Regions from separate parts of the Thermaerobacillus caldiproteolyticus genome, predicted to be linked through region 2. Evidence: riboswitches for the same ligand, from Rfam matches in the RefSeq annotation. Region 2 holds a riboswitch; the other holds the start of a gene.

Region 1 (7,447 bases), 930 kb from region 2:
GGGACAAGTATTTTAAGGAAGAGTATGACTTAGACAGTAAAATTATTGGTGCTGACAACGGAGAAAAAATTAGAGAAAGGTATCGTCATTTATTATCACGGGTGCATGAATTAAGAGCACTAAAGTATAGCAATGGGTTATCTATGTTAACGGTTGTAGCTATACTATATTTGTATTCAAATACATTAGCTGGCTTAATTATTTCAGCCATTAATTTTTTATTCGTAATAATTGTCCACGTTAATCAAAAATATTTCGAAGCAAACTTAAAATTTTTTATAAAAAGAACTATCGAGCGCCATTAATGGCGCTTTTGCTTTTTTCTCGGAGGGCCGAGCAAGCCTAAACTTTGTTCCAATCCGACTGAGGAAGGTATTATGCATAGCACAAAGAACAACAAGATAAGGCAGAGCGACATCGATATTACGATGAACGTATTTGTGATAAGAAAGCGCGTGAGTTTTACCATAGCAGCACGTACAGGAAGCAGTGTTGATGCCAGAACCGGTCTTAAGAAGAAGCGAATCACGTCAGCAGATGTTGATATTGTTTCTGTTAAGATAGATTGGTCGTTACGCTTATCATTGAGCAACTTGCATATGAATATGTTGATCGGCCATTAACACCAGAAGAGGAATTGCAACAATTAAAAGAACGAATAACACTGATGCAGCAAGCATGAGACGACTTGCGATCAGGAGGTATGTAAGAGGGCTGGAGATTTTGGACAAGCGGCATATTTAGTACAACGTATTTCTAGACGGAGCATATACTTATGACTTGTGATTAGCAGACGGCCGGACTTGAAAGAGAGGATTGGCGCTTACTTGAGAGAAAATGGACGACAAGATTTAAGTACACAATAGGAATCGTGAAGTAATGCTTGTTCAACCAAATGACAGGTTAGATGAAGAAGGGAGTTCAGCATAAGAGTATGTTATTATAGGTAAAAACAGTGGCAGTTAAGGTGAAAGTAATGAAAAGGGTGAAGAAAATGAATGAACAGATTATCAAATGCCCTGGTTGCGGGCTAATGCTACCCGATCGACGAATAGAATTGCCGTATCGTTTTAATGCGACGGGAGAATGTTACCAAAAATACAGTGAACTTAGCCTGTATACGATGAGTAAACAAGACATCGATTTTATGCATCAGCACGCTATCGATGCATACAGTGCACAGCACGCAGGCGGTGGTATGAAAAATATCACAATTGCTTTTTCATTAATTGGATTATATTATGCGGTTGAGCTTGGTTACACTGGAAAACAAGTGCAGCGAGTGCATATGCTGCTTAGTCGACGAAAATATAACTGGCCGTCGTTACAACTCCCCAGCAAGCCCTATTCACTAACTGTTAATGACGTTTTGAAAGAGCAACCAGGGAAAAATCGAGATGCTATGCTTAGAGAATGGATGTATGATGTGTGGCAGTGTTGGGAACATCAACACAACTGGGTAAAGAATATTTCACAATCTTTGTTAAAATAGATTGATCTAAAAAATACTCTTATAGAACTAACGAGCTAGTTGAAGAACAGGTCAACATTGAAAAGATGTTGACCTTTTTGTTTTGCATTAGGACGATACAGTGTCATAAGTACTGCTTTATAAAGCATCCTCCTCTTAAAATAGTGGGTAAATATGCTGTGACGTTAAAAGTAGGAAAGTGGGGTACCTGTAAAATTATCAAATCTCTATAAAAAGTTAAACCGGCGGTGGCTGCGTTTGCAGTTGAGAAAAAGATTAGAACAGCATCTTAATTTTTGAGGTTTGGCAGTGGTGTATGTGTTGATTCTTCAGGAATACATGTGGACTTGACGGGAGTTTGCAATAAAAAATAGTATGTGTAAGTTCCAATAAGTAAATATGCATGAATGAAAATTTTGTTATATCTGAAACCATTTTTCCAAAAAATGCGTATAAAAATGTGTAATATGATGGAAAAGCGAGGGGTTGACATCATGTCTAGCAATGATTTAGGAGTGATTATTTTCTTGGGGATTATGGGGTTAACTTCCCTATTCTTAGCATTAAAGTACAATAAAAGTTTTCATTCAAAGTTTGTTGAACAAAATTTTGGTTCAGGTGACCAAACCGGAGGCCTTTTTCTTCTAAATGCACTAAGACTTCTCTTACCATATTGGGTTTATAGAATCATTTTAACTTTAATAGGAATCTGTTTATTATTTGGAGATTTTATACTTGTTATGAAGTTGAAAAGTTAAATCAATTTTATATAGTTGAGGATTTTATTAATCTATCTCCTAATTTTTCTATGCTGTTTAACAAAAAGAGAGGATAAATTTCATGCTGGGATTATTACTATACCTATTGCTATGGTTTGTAGTGATGAATATGATGTAGCAGTGTTAAAAATTCCTGAAAAAGATGGTAGTTGAGCCATTTATACAGCTTCCAAAAGAATGGAAGGTTATGGGGGGAGATGAGATTGCAACTTCTCGTTTACCCCCTCGGAGTCATAGCAATCCTTTTTTACCAAATCTATTTTCCAGGATAGTAAGTCAAATCAATAACAATGTATCAAATAAGAAGTTTAGAGGGATTAGTATTTAATATGGAAACAAAAAGTTCAGAAGAGGAATTAACAAGGAAGATAGTTGTAAAGCTAGAGATCAAAGAAGGAAAAGACATTGAGATGAGTTTTCTAGACTTTATTATATGGAGATATGAAAACTTGGGACTGTAATAGGAAACAAAATGACAGTTGAGTTTCCTTGGATGCGGAGGAGCCGAGGTTATAGGCGTAAAAAGGAACAAGGTCATTATAGGGTGTACAAGTACAAGATTATTCAAGCGGATGGATTGACCTTGTTCCATTAAGATTTATTTCCACTATTGAAGTGCTTGATACAAAAAATAAAAAAGCCAGGACTTTTTTCGGCATATGCAATGGCCTTCTAACTACATGATAACAACAAGGGGGAGTGGGGAAACGATTTTCTCAATTGTTGTTTTTACGCGATACGAACGGAGAAAAAACAAGCGAAGCAGTCGAGACAGCGTTTGAAAAATATCGCATGTATAGTTGACGATTCCGGACGAATTCCTGCCACGCGTGGCACAAACGTACTCTCTCGTGCTGCCAAGCGACACGAATGCTTTTTATTCATCTACAGAAAACGCGGCAATCAAAAAAGCAGACTTCGAACGAGAACGTGATGAGCACATGGAGAGAATATGCAGTGAGGTCAATAAACTCAATGCAATCGAGAGGGGAATAAATCATTAAACGATACACGTCCTTAGAAGCATTTCTTCATTAGATAAGCGATATATCGGTTAAAATACATTCATAGATAAATGTTGGTCATGATTTCTTTAATAGTCTTAGTATTATTTCACGATCGCCTTCTGGGTTTATGGATTCTGAATGTTTATTGTTCTATAAAATGGGGATGCATCCCCATTTTATAGGTTAAATTTATGAACCACTTCTCGCAATTCTTCTGCCATCGTTGCAAGCATTTTTGCTGAAGAAGTAATTTCCTCCATTGAGGCCAGCTGCTCTTCTGTAGAAGCAGCAACTTCTTCAGATGTAGCTGCATTTTCTCTTGCAATCGCCGTAAGCTCATGCGCTGTCGATGTTACTTCTTGTACTCCTGCAGAAATTTGTTGAGCGGTTGCAGAAATTTCTTCTATTTGTGGCGCAATATCTTTCATATTTTGAACGATTTGTGCAAACTTCTCAGCTGTTTCTTTTGATGTTTCAAGACCACTTTCTACGTTTTTCGAAACTTCCGACATAGATTTTACAGAGTTTTCTGTGTCATATTGGATTTTTGTAATTAAGTCGGCTATTTGTTTTGCTGATGTTTGCGATTGTTCAGCAAGTTTTCGTACTTCATCAGCTACGACTGCAAAGCCTTTTCCGTGTTCTCCCGCTCTTGCTGCTTCAATTGCTGCATTTAAAGCAAGAAGGTTTGTTTGATCGGCAATTCCACTAATCACATCAAGAATTTTGCTAATCTCTTTTGAACGTTCATATAAAGACTTAACTATTTTGTCAGATTCGATAACCGCTGTGTAGATTGAATTCATTTGCTCAACTGTACGTACAACAGAATTTCCGCCATCTTCAGCTTGTTGAGTAGTGTGTTTTGCGAGCTCTGTAACCTGATTAGAACTATCGGCAACCCGGATAATTCCTTGTGCAATTTCTTCTAACGAAGTAACATTTCGCTCAATTTGATTCGTTTGCGATTCAGCTCCGCTTGCCACTTGCTGAATCGCAGAAGAGACTTGTTCCGTTGCTGCTGTTGTCTGATCTGCGCTTGCTGTTAATTCCTCTGAAGATGCAGCTACTTGTTCCGCTGTATTTCTTACTTCACCAACGATATTTCGCAAGTTTGAAATCATTTCATTCATTGATTGAGTTAATTGACCAATCTCATCGTTTGATTTTGTTTCAAGCAGTTTTGCTGATAAATCTCCTTCTGCTACCATTTTCATACGTTCTACTACCTGGGAAAGCGGTTTTACAATCATGTTGGAAAGGACAATGGAAATCGCCAAGCTGAGAATAATAGCAATAATAGTGAGGGTTACTATAAAGGTATGTCCGTTTTCTGTTCCATTCGCAGTTAACTGATTAAGTTCTTTTAAACCCAAAATTGACACGATGGTAAACAATAAAATAACAACGAAAAATCCACTAATAATCTTTAACCGAAGGCTTTTCATCATTCATCCTCCACTCCTAGGTTTTCTTTCAGCTCTTTTAGCTGCTCTAAATAAATGAGTTCATCATTGCCTAACAATTTTTCTACATCTAATAGGATTAAAATTTGATTTTCTAATTTTGCTATTCCATATAAAAAATCGATTTTTTTGTTTTGGGTAATAGTAGGCGTAGGTTGAATTTGTTCTCCGGCGATATCCATTACTTCATTTGCGGCATCGACAATAAGCCCTACATCTATCTCCTTGATTGTTACTACTACTAATCTCGTTTGATCAGTATACGAATTCGATTCTATTGAAAGGCGTTGGCGTAAATCGATTACAGGAATCACATTTCCACGCAGATTCATAATCCCTTTGACATAGGGGGGAGTATGAGGAAGGACTGTGATACTTTGCAATCGCTCAATAGAACGAACTTGGTGAATATCAATTCCAAATTGTTCGTTATGTAGCTTGATAACGACACATTTTATGTTCTGCTCCATCATCACAACTCCTTTCTAAATTGTAATTACTTAAACTAAAAAACTGTCCTCTAACATCTAAAGAGGACAGTTGATTAGACAATGATAAGAGCCTTCTTAAAAAATCATAATAATTCTTCATAAGAAGGGCAACTGGCTGGCATGTCTATTGAAAGTAGATTTAGCCCCTTTAGCTTTGCGTCGTACCCTTTCGAGTAGTTTGCCGATCAATATTAAATTGTTTGTATAAATTTGTAGAAATTTGTCTAATAATACTGCAATAAGATATTAGCAAAGTTTATAGTAAAAATGATATAGCCAAATAGAGCTATTTTTTGATATATATTGACAAAATAAAAAAACAAATAGTATTGTTGGACTATTAAACAAAAATATTCAGGATATAAGCTGTGTTTCTTTAGCGTAAAAACGGATGAGATAAAGCCTCTTGGTGCCCAAGAGGCTTTTGCTGTGTGTGCTCTTTTTAATAACGTGGTTATGTAAAGAAACTAACGAGATCTGTATAAGATCTCGTTTTTGTTTTGAGATTCTTCACTTTTTACAGATGTCATACAGAAAATGAGGTCTGGTGCAAATATAATGACATCTTGAAAACAAGATCTCACTTCTAAGATTTTATTAATGTATTTTTTGCAAGAGAACTACAACTGTTTTCTGCTGAGGCGACTGCATTTCCAAAGGGCCTAATGGTTGCGCCACGAGGGGTACCTAGCTTACAAGAAGATGTAAGTCCTAGAAACATCCTAATGATACCAATTGTCATGCTAGAGAGATCACTTGTAAAGGCTGTATCCTCGTTGAAGGTTAATACGTGCATATGACGGTGGGATACAATATATAAGACTGATAATGCAGTTGTTCTTTGCTGATTGTAATAATAGACCTAAATAGGTTTGATTCGGACTCATGAGAACAAGTGCTAGAGATAATCCCGCAGCCATAAGGATCGCAACAGACACTTCTGAATATGTTCGATAGGCATTCCTCATATATTCAATGACAAGTGCACCAACAATGATGACAAGAATAGTGACCATATTTATTAAGCCAAGCGCACCTCCACTAGGGAAATGTGAGATAGTGTATCAGCCATTAAGGACTGCCGCCGGGAGTTATAACGGCAATGAATCCATCAGCCCAAAATGCTCGTTGCATGAACCCAAAGTGAAGCATCTCCATTGGGTGTTCTCCTTTCATGCGACAGGGAGCATTGCATTGGTTAGGAAGTGGTGCTTTTCTTGTTGAAGTAATAGGCAGTAGAGTCGAAGGAGGATAATCTTTAAAGAACGAGAAATGTTAATGGTAAAAAATAGTTGTCGGTGGTGGAATCAATGAAAATAAGAGATATTTTTAGTGATTTACCAACACTTGAAACAGAGAGACTTATCCTTCATAAATTTACTTTAGATGATGCACAGGATATGTTTGATTATGCTTCTAAACCAGAAGTATCAAGATTTGTACCTTGGGAGGCGCATCGCTCCGTTGAAGACTCATATAATTTTATAAACTATATCCTAAAGCAATATGAAGTGGGAAAGTTAGCTCCTTGGGCAATAGCGTTAAAGGAGAATAATAAAGTAATTGGTACAATTGATTTTGTTGATTGGTCTCCAAGTCATTATCGTGCTGAGATTGGATTTATACTATCGAAGGATTATTGGGGAAAAGGTCTGATTGTTGAGACTGGAAAAAAGTAATTCAATTCGGTTTTAATAGAATGGAACTAAACAAAATTGAAGCTCCTTGTATGGTTGAAAATGTTCGTTCTCAAAGGGTTTTACAAAAGTTAGGGATGAAGTTGGAAGGAATATTACGGGAAAAATATTTTATAAAAGGAAAGTTTCGTGATATGGCTGTTTATTCAATTCTCAAAAATGAGTATAAAAATAAATGAATGCATATCTTCGTCGGGATCGCGATGTCCCATTTGACAGCCAGCCGAGCCGGGCGAGATTCGTGGATGGTGAAGGTGAAACAGAAAATCTCAGGGATGTTTTGCCAAGAAAATGTATGTCTTCTGTCGGATCGGAAGCATCATCTCGATGCTGCGAAACAGGAAAAAAGGGGATATTAGAAAATCGCTCAGTAAATGATGACTATTCTTAACAGGGGGTTTTCGCATTGAAAACGCCCTGTTTTTGTTGCATTTTTGTAGGCTGGCTTGGCAGTAATGGGATGAGTAGCTATCTTTCAGAATCTGCTTTGTTAAAATTTAATGTTGATTTATTAGTAAATATAGGTATAATTGGCT
Region 2 (7,447 bases):
AATAGTAATAAGTTCCTCCAGCGCTTTCGCAAATGACGGTCTCCTTTCCCAATTATCTCCATTCTCTCTATTCGTATCATATGGATTACTGTTTATCAATAAAAATTGTAATTTTATCAAAATTTAGATAATTCGAACTAGAAGATTAATACGAGTTTGGAAGGAAGATAGGCAACTTATAACTTTAGATTTAATTGAAGAATTGTAAAGTAGAAAAATAAAGAGGAGATTAGTTCTATTTTTGATAAGGGGGATAATTCACCGTGTCATCCAAGCCTGAATCGCAATCTTGAAATTCTTAAAATCATCAAAACTGTAAATTGTGATATGTGCAGGAGGCTCTTTTCCCGTCTCTTCGATATAAATTCTTTTGATTTCTGAGATCTTGATATTCTACATTCATAATCCTAGCACGCAATATATCCGTATTTAACACTTCTTCATTTGACACAAACTTTTCGTCCCCCTCTCTCCATCAATACTGAAATTTGATTGATTTCATAAGCATTTTTGCTCGTTCTTCTTCTTTTTGTACATCTATGCTACACTTATGGTTTGCATCCTTACAAGTGACTGCATATATAAATTGAACTGCTTGATGACTGTGTTTCGACTTTACATAACTGAAAAAGTAATAAATAATATCATTATTATTATTGGAAATATGTTGTTCATTCTTACCAAAGTAAATAGTTTTGTCATTTAGTTCAAGCTTCGTATATTTTCCATTATAGTGAACATCATCAGATAGCAAACTGACGTTTACATCAATGTCTTCTGTTATTTTCCTATTTTCATATATCATTCTAATATAGTTAGATATATTTTCTTCCCCCCTTCCACCTCCAAAATGCAAGGCTTCAAAATATTTCCCATGCTTTTCATAAAACATGCGGTCTATTTTTGCATTTTTCGGATACAACATCGTAAAGCCGCCGGTTTTTGACTTGAATAAGTAATATCCTTCTTTCACTTCTTTTGGCGAAACCATAAATTCCCGAGTAAACTTGTCTTGAAACGCTACCGTGTCCGGCAACTTCTCCGGATGAGCCTTCGAATCCATCTCACACCCTCCGATCAATATCAATGTCAATAGCAACAAGTTCCTCCATCGCTTAAGCAAAGGATACTCTCCTTTCCTAATTATCTCCATTCTCTCTATACGTATCATATGATCACTGTTTAAGCAACAAAAAATGTAATTATATCCAATTTTAAAAAAAAGGAACTATGGCTTTAAGAGGAAATGCAGGTTATTTATGACTTTAGACCTTATTGATGAATCAGAGAAATGAAAAGCAAATAGGGGACTTATCTTGTATGTCCTTTGAGGGGATTTTTGAAAGGGGAACCTGACATAAACTTGGTCAAATCGATGTTCAGTGAGTTGGATCGTTTCGACGTGGTTCCCTCCCAGCGAATGACCTAATCCAATTTTTTTCAGTTCGATTGTTTGACCATTCCTCTTTAATTCTTCGGTAATGATTTGTGTCACTTTTCGGTCAAATTCCAGTGCATCTTTATATTGATTTCTGCTTTGTCCAACGAAAATCCCCAAAGCATTGTACGCCCAATCCAGTGGTTTCCATGTATCGTTCTCCCGCATTTCGCTTCCCCGTGTGATTGTATACATTTGGTTGATTCCTTTTTCTTCATCGTACAGATGAACTACCGTTCCGTCAAAACCTGAATCGATGTCGTTCAAATTTTTAAAGTCGTCCGAGTGATACACACGGATCTGGGCGGGAGACTCACTGCCTGTCTCTTCGATGTAAATGCGTTTGATTTCCTCTACGGTCAAATGTTTGTATTCCACGTTCAACAACCGAGCACGCAAAACGTCTGTATTAAACACCTTTTCCTGCGACATAGCACTTCCACCTCCATATCCCTCAATCGTGAAATTCAATGGATTTCATCAACATCTTCGACCGTTCTTCCTCTTTGTCCATATCAATGTGGCATCCACGGGCAGCGTCCTCACATTTAACCCAATATATAAATTGTACCCCTTGGTGGCTGTGTTTAGATTTTACATAACCAAAAAAATAATAAACAATATTTTTTTTATCTTTCACGGAGATATGTTGTTCATTTTTCGCAAAATAAATGGTACTACGGTCGGCTTCTATCTTCGTGTATTCTCCCTTATAGTCGACATCAGCCGATAATAAAAATAGATCCGATTCAATATCTTCCGTCCTTAATCTGTTTTCGTATACTAGATCTACAGCGTACGTTACATTCTCCTGCTTTCTCACTCCTCCAAAACGTGAGGATTCAAAATACTTATCATGTTTTTCATAAAACATGTTACTTATTTTCGCGTCTTTCGGAAACCACATCGTAAACCCCCCGGTCCTCGACTTGAACAAGTAGTAGCCTTTCTTCACTTCTTTCGGAGACACCATAAGCTTTCGGGTGAACTCGTCTTGAAAAGGTATCGTGTCCGGCAATTTCTCCGGTTGAGCTTTCGAATCCATCTCACACCCCCCGATCAATATCAACGTCAATAACAGCCAATTCCTCCATCGCTTAAGCAAATGACGCTCTCCTTTCCCAATTATCTCCATTCTCTCTATACGTATCATATGACGACAGAACGTTCAATAAAAAATGTAATTGTATCCAAATTTAAGTAAAATGAACTATGAAATCAGTACGATTTTGGGCGGAAATGTAGACGACTTATGACTTTAGACCTTATTGATGAATTGGAAAAATAACGCGGAGATTGGTTCTGTATGTTTGTTGAGGAGTGGTACACGATTCATCTAGGCGGAAGGTCGCTGCTTATCTCTTTTGATTTCCTCTGCAGCGAAGATAAAAAATCAAAACTTACTTTATTTAATAGATGGTGTTGCAAAACTAGAGTGAAAACTTAAAATTATGCATAATCATACACAATTGTACATACAGTAAATAACAATGAACCCCATACCAGCGTGGCTGCTCTAATCCATCATTCTTTAACTGATTGAATGTCTATTCAATCGTGTTACGGAAATGAAGCAACCTTTTTCCAAATTCTGTTTTAAAAAGCGGAGACACCATGCGACCATAAGCATCTTTTCGTTCCACACTATTCGGCGGTAATAGGTGAAACGAAAAAGACTCCTGTTTGTTCCGCTATTTGACGGACTTTTTCGCTGTCATAGGCGGCATCTCCAAGGGCAAACTCAAATGTCTCATTCCTTTAAAGATGGAAATAATTCGAGTGCAACGGCCGCATCGCTACGATTTGACGTTACGTTGTGAAGACATAAGATAAGATGATTCCTTCAGTCGTTGCACAAAGATGCAACTTATAACTTTTGAACCAGTTGTATGGAGTAGAAATTCCCCATCTAGCTTGAGAATCATAGAGACGGCTTTGGAGTCGATGATGACAACTTTCGGATACCGGACTCTTTGAGAAGTTAGGCATTAAAAGCCGAAAATCCTTGTTCTCGAAATTACTTACCCGCACGTGAAAACGTAGAAAGATGTAGGATCTCTTTGAGTTCATAAATTCGCTGGAAGTAGACGAGGCGATTCAGTGTGTCCACTACCCGACGTAAAGATTAATAAATAATGATTTTTCAAAATTGATAGTCACCCTGCCACATAAGGTGCTTCTGATAACCAAAGGTTGACCAATGTATTGAAATAAAGCTTTTAAAAGCGGATTCATTTCGCTAGACAGTGCATATTCGATAACAAAATTGGAAATCGATAATGTCCACCCCTTGGAGATTGGTTTTTTGGTCACTATATTTTATTTCCAATACGTTGAATTTTTTGCGTACATTTATGTATGGATTATGTGTTTTGTAACACGTTCTACTTTAATCGGAATGGACGAACGCGGTAGAAAAATGCATATTACTATTTTTTAAGATATGAAATGTCATCAAATGATTAGGAATGCTTCGTTATAAGATATTCAGAAATCTTTTGCTAAAGTGGATCCCTTGAAAAACAGCATCTATCGTAAAATACGAAAAAAGGCTGACCCAAAACGTGTCTGACCTCACACGAAATCCATAATATATATTGTTCTCATCTAACGTTTTGTACTATATTATGGTGAGATCTGACTTTGTTTTAAGGTCGGCCTTTTATTAGTTAACCTGTTGCTCCATATTCTTTTGTCAAACTTTAAATTTGCTGATAAGCGATTGCAGTTCCGTTGCCATTTTCGATAACGAAGTAGCAGATGAAGCGATCTCTTCCATCGATGCCAATTGCTCTTCCGTCGCAGCTGATACCTCTTGCGTGCCTGATGAGGTCGTTTCTGCGACTTGCGTAATGAATTGCATCGATTGCACCATCTGCTCCGTTCCGGCTGCCATTTGTTGAACGGCAGACGAAACTTCTTGGATTTGCGAAGTAACTTCATTGATGGCAAGGTGAATTTGTTCGAATGATTCTCCCGCTCTATTTACTACTCCAATGCCGGCCGCGACTTCTTTTGTGGCTGTTTCCATCGATTGCACGGCTTTGTTCGTTTCTTCTTGAATGGCCGATATTAGTTGAGAAATTTGTTGCGCTGATTGAGCTGATTGCTCTGCCAGCTTCCGCACTTCATCCGCGACGACCGCAAAGCCGCGTCCCTGTTCTCCCGCTCTCGCTGCTTCAATCGCCGCGTTCAATGCCAACAGATTTGTTTGCTCAGCAATTCCTGTAATGACTTCAATAATTTGTCCAATTTCTTTTGAGCGTTCTCCTAACCCTTTAATCGCATCCGCCAAGCCGTTAACCGTTTCATTAATTGAATTCATCTGCTCAACTGCCGTATTAATCGCCTGTCCTCCTTCGGACGCCTTTTCTGAAGCCTCTATAGCAATCGCGGAAACAGATTGCGCATTATTGGCAACCTGCTGAACGCCGATTGACATTTCATTGACAGTTTGCGAAGTCTCCTCCACGCTTCGCACTTGCTTCTCCACTCCGCTTGCGACTTCCTGCATTGTAGAGGCGATTTGCTCGCTCGCTTTCGTTGTCTGTTCCGCGCTCGCCGTTAATTCCTCAGAAGAAGCAGCTACTTGTTCGGCATTGATGCTTACTTGCTCAATCAGTTCGCGCAAGCTTTTGGCCATTTGATTAAACGAATGAGCTAAATCGCCGATTTCGTCTTTGTTTGTAATGTTAATATCATCCGCGGTAAGATCTCCTGCGGCAATTTTTTCAGCAGCTCCCGCAAGCTTGATGACCGGTTGGGAAATAATGCGGCTTATATACCATGCAAGGCTAATTCCCACTATAATAGCTGCAATTCCTAGAAATAAGGTTAAATTTTTAATCGAAGCCACTTTTGCTGAAGTAGCTTTACTTCCTTCCTCTAATTGCTTTTGCTGATAATCGCTCAGCTCTTTTGCTTTTTCTTCAAACTGTTTGACAGTCTGGTTAACTTGTTCGGCTACTTGATTTGTATATACTTCCATTTTGTTTTCTTTTTTCAATTGAAACGCATAGCTACCCAACTGATAATATTTATCTTCCAATTGATTGAGTTCTTTCAGAATCTCCTTGGGTTTTGGCTGAGTAATTTGCTTCTCTAAGTCTCTGCTTAGCTGCTGGTACTCTTCATGCGTCGTTATAAAGTTTTGCTCTGCTGCATCGTCACCTGTAAGCAAATAGCCACGAGCATTCACTTGCTCTTGTTTAAGTCTTATGATTAAGTCTTTAATAATCATAACTTTTTTGACACGATCATCGATTAAACTGGAGTAAGTGTTATCGACATTTGTAATTTGGTAGCTACCAATGACTACTATTATGGCTAAAATGGATAATACAACAGAAAATCCAACAAAAAGCTTTTTCCCTACTGTAATCCTCATAGCTTGTTCCCTCCATCAATAAGATGTTCTTTCAACAAAAGTTCTTCTTCCAGACGCCTTAATATTTTCGATCGATTCTTCCTCTACTTGTAGTATCCAGACTTTAAAACCTATCCTTCTTCAATGTTTAGCAGCCATGTCAGTGAATGTTTTCTTTGTAGCTCATCCATCATATGAAGCCTTTCAAATTGTAGGCCCCTTCTTCTTCCCGTGTAGATTTGGGTCGCACTTTTTAGGTATCCCTCCTGCGCTGTCAAATCAGCATCTTTCCTCTTCTAAAATTTGGAAAATGTCTGCGATTCCGCACTACTCGTTGATCTTCAAAAGATTCGCCATTTTGAACTTTCTTGCCTCATTGAGCAATCCGCACATCGCTCTTCATTCCAAAATGCTCACGAAGCTACCTGTATGACCAGCCTTCCTCCAATGTCAAACGAACGACTTCACGTTTCAGATCTATTGTTCAAAGGATCACTTTTGAATGTAAATAAAAAAACTACCTCTTCAAAAGCTAAAGAGGCAGCCAAAAACACCTTCCATCAAAAACGTTCCAGGAAGGTGTTTTACATATCCTTTGAAGGAAAGTTTGCTTCCTAACAAAGAGCAACTGGCTGGCATGTCTATTCAAGAATGAATAGATGTAGCCCCTTTAGTTTTGCGCCCTACCCTTTCGGATAGTTTGCCAAATATTCATTTTTGTTAAGCATTGATCAACTAGTTTTATATAAAATAAACCCGAGGATTATCCTACTATACTTTTTAAGATAAGTAAATACTATACTTTTTAAGATAAATAAACCTTTAAAAACACAGATGATGTTGCAAAACTAAAATACAAACTCAAAGTTATGCATAAGCATGCAAAGTTGCACATGCAATAAATACCGATTCAATCCATACCATCGTGGTTGCTCACACCCATCGCTCTTCAATTAATTAAACACTCGTTCGATGGAGCTTCGAAGACCGAATAGCTACTTTCCAAATCTGGTTTTCAAAAGGATAGGAATGACTCGACCATAAGCATCTTTTCTTTCCTTATTCTTTCAACGATTAATGGGAGGAACAAAAATATTCCGACTTGTTTTACCGCTTTAGGAATCTTTTCACTGTCGTACGCGGTATCACTAAGTGCAAACTCGATGTTCCATCTCCGCAAGACGAAAGTCATTCCGGTTCCACTGCTGTGTCATTTCGGTTGGCGGCAGTCAAGACATGAGATAAAATGATCCCTTCAGTAAGTGATACACAGGTGCAGTTTATATCCTTTGAACCAGTGATATCGTGCCGACATATCCCACTTTGCTTGCGAATCGTAGAGACTGCTTCGTAGGACGGTGCTATCGATGATAACCTCTTTAGGAGTCGAATACCCAAAAGTCGTTTAAGAGCCGTGATGAAAGGAAGAACATCCCTTGGAACCATTTACTGGCTCATGAAAACGTGGACAGATGAGGAACCTCCTGAAGTCCGCAAATACGACGAAAATAGCCAAACTGACGGAGAATGTGCACCAACTGTCGCAAGGAATCAATAGAAACGTATGCTTTCAAAAAGAAAAACATTTGACACGGGTGGTCGTTCGGTCACATAAGATGTTTCTTTCAAGAAAAGAAAGTTGG

Evidence for each region. A riboswitch is a leader RNA that binds a small molecule or an ion and turns the genes downstream of it on or off. The one in region 2 is predicted to bind cyclic di-GMP.
Region 1: another riboswitch for cyclic di-GMP. It lies ahead of ISX45_RS18275 (chemotaxis protein CheW); the one in region 2 lies ahead of ISX45_RS20335 (IS3-like element ISBth8 family transposase).

Annotation. Positions count from the first base shown of each region.
Region 1 covers NZ_CP064060.1:3,624,481-3,631,927, forward strand. Annotated here, with positions in the region: gene ISX45_RS18245 (BA5345 family protein) at 1-305, shown strand, start outside; gene ISX45_RS18250 (hypothetical protein) at 378-623, shown strand; gene ISX45_RS18255 (DUF5946 family protein) at 995-1,492, shown strand; gene ISX45_RS18260 (hypothetical protein) at 1,966-2,229, shown strand; gene ISX45_RS18270 (methyl-accepting chemotaxis protein) at 3,434-4,708, opposite strand; gene ISX45_RS18275 (chemotaxis protein CheW) at 4,705-5,196, opposite strand; cyclic di-GMP riboswitch class I at 5,318-5,407, opposite strand; gene ISX45_RS19780 (metal ABC transporter permease) at 5,967-6,230, opposite strand; gene ISX45_RS18285 (GNAT family N-acetyltransferase) at 6,525-6,893, shown strand; gene ISX45_RS20120 (GNAT family N-acetyltransferase) at 6,914-7,090, shown strand.
Region 2 covers NZ_CP064060.1:2,698,111-2,705,557, forward strand. Annotated here, with positions in the region: gene ISX45_RS20100 (DUF6792 domain-containing protein) at 259-390, opposite strand; gene ISX45_RS13635 (hypothetical protein) at 476-1,063, opposite strand; gene ISX45_RS13640 (DUF6792 domain-containing protein) at 1,229-1,816, opposite strand; gene ISX45_RS13645 (hypothetical protein) at 1,893-2,483, opposite strand; partial or broken gene ISX45_RS20415 (transposase) at 2,869-3,673, opposite strand; gene ISX45_RS13650 (methyl-accepting chemotaxis protein) at 4,134-5,825, opposite strand; partial or broken gene ISX45_RS20335 (IS3-like element ISBth8 family transposase) at 5,843-6,285, opposite strand; cyclic di-GMP riboswitch class I at 6,425-6,519, opposite strand; partial or broken gene ISX45_RS20420 (transposase) at 6,653-7,447, opposite strand, start outside.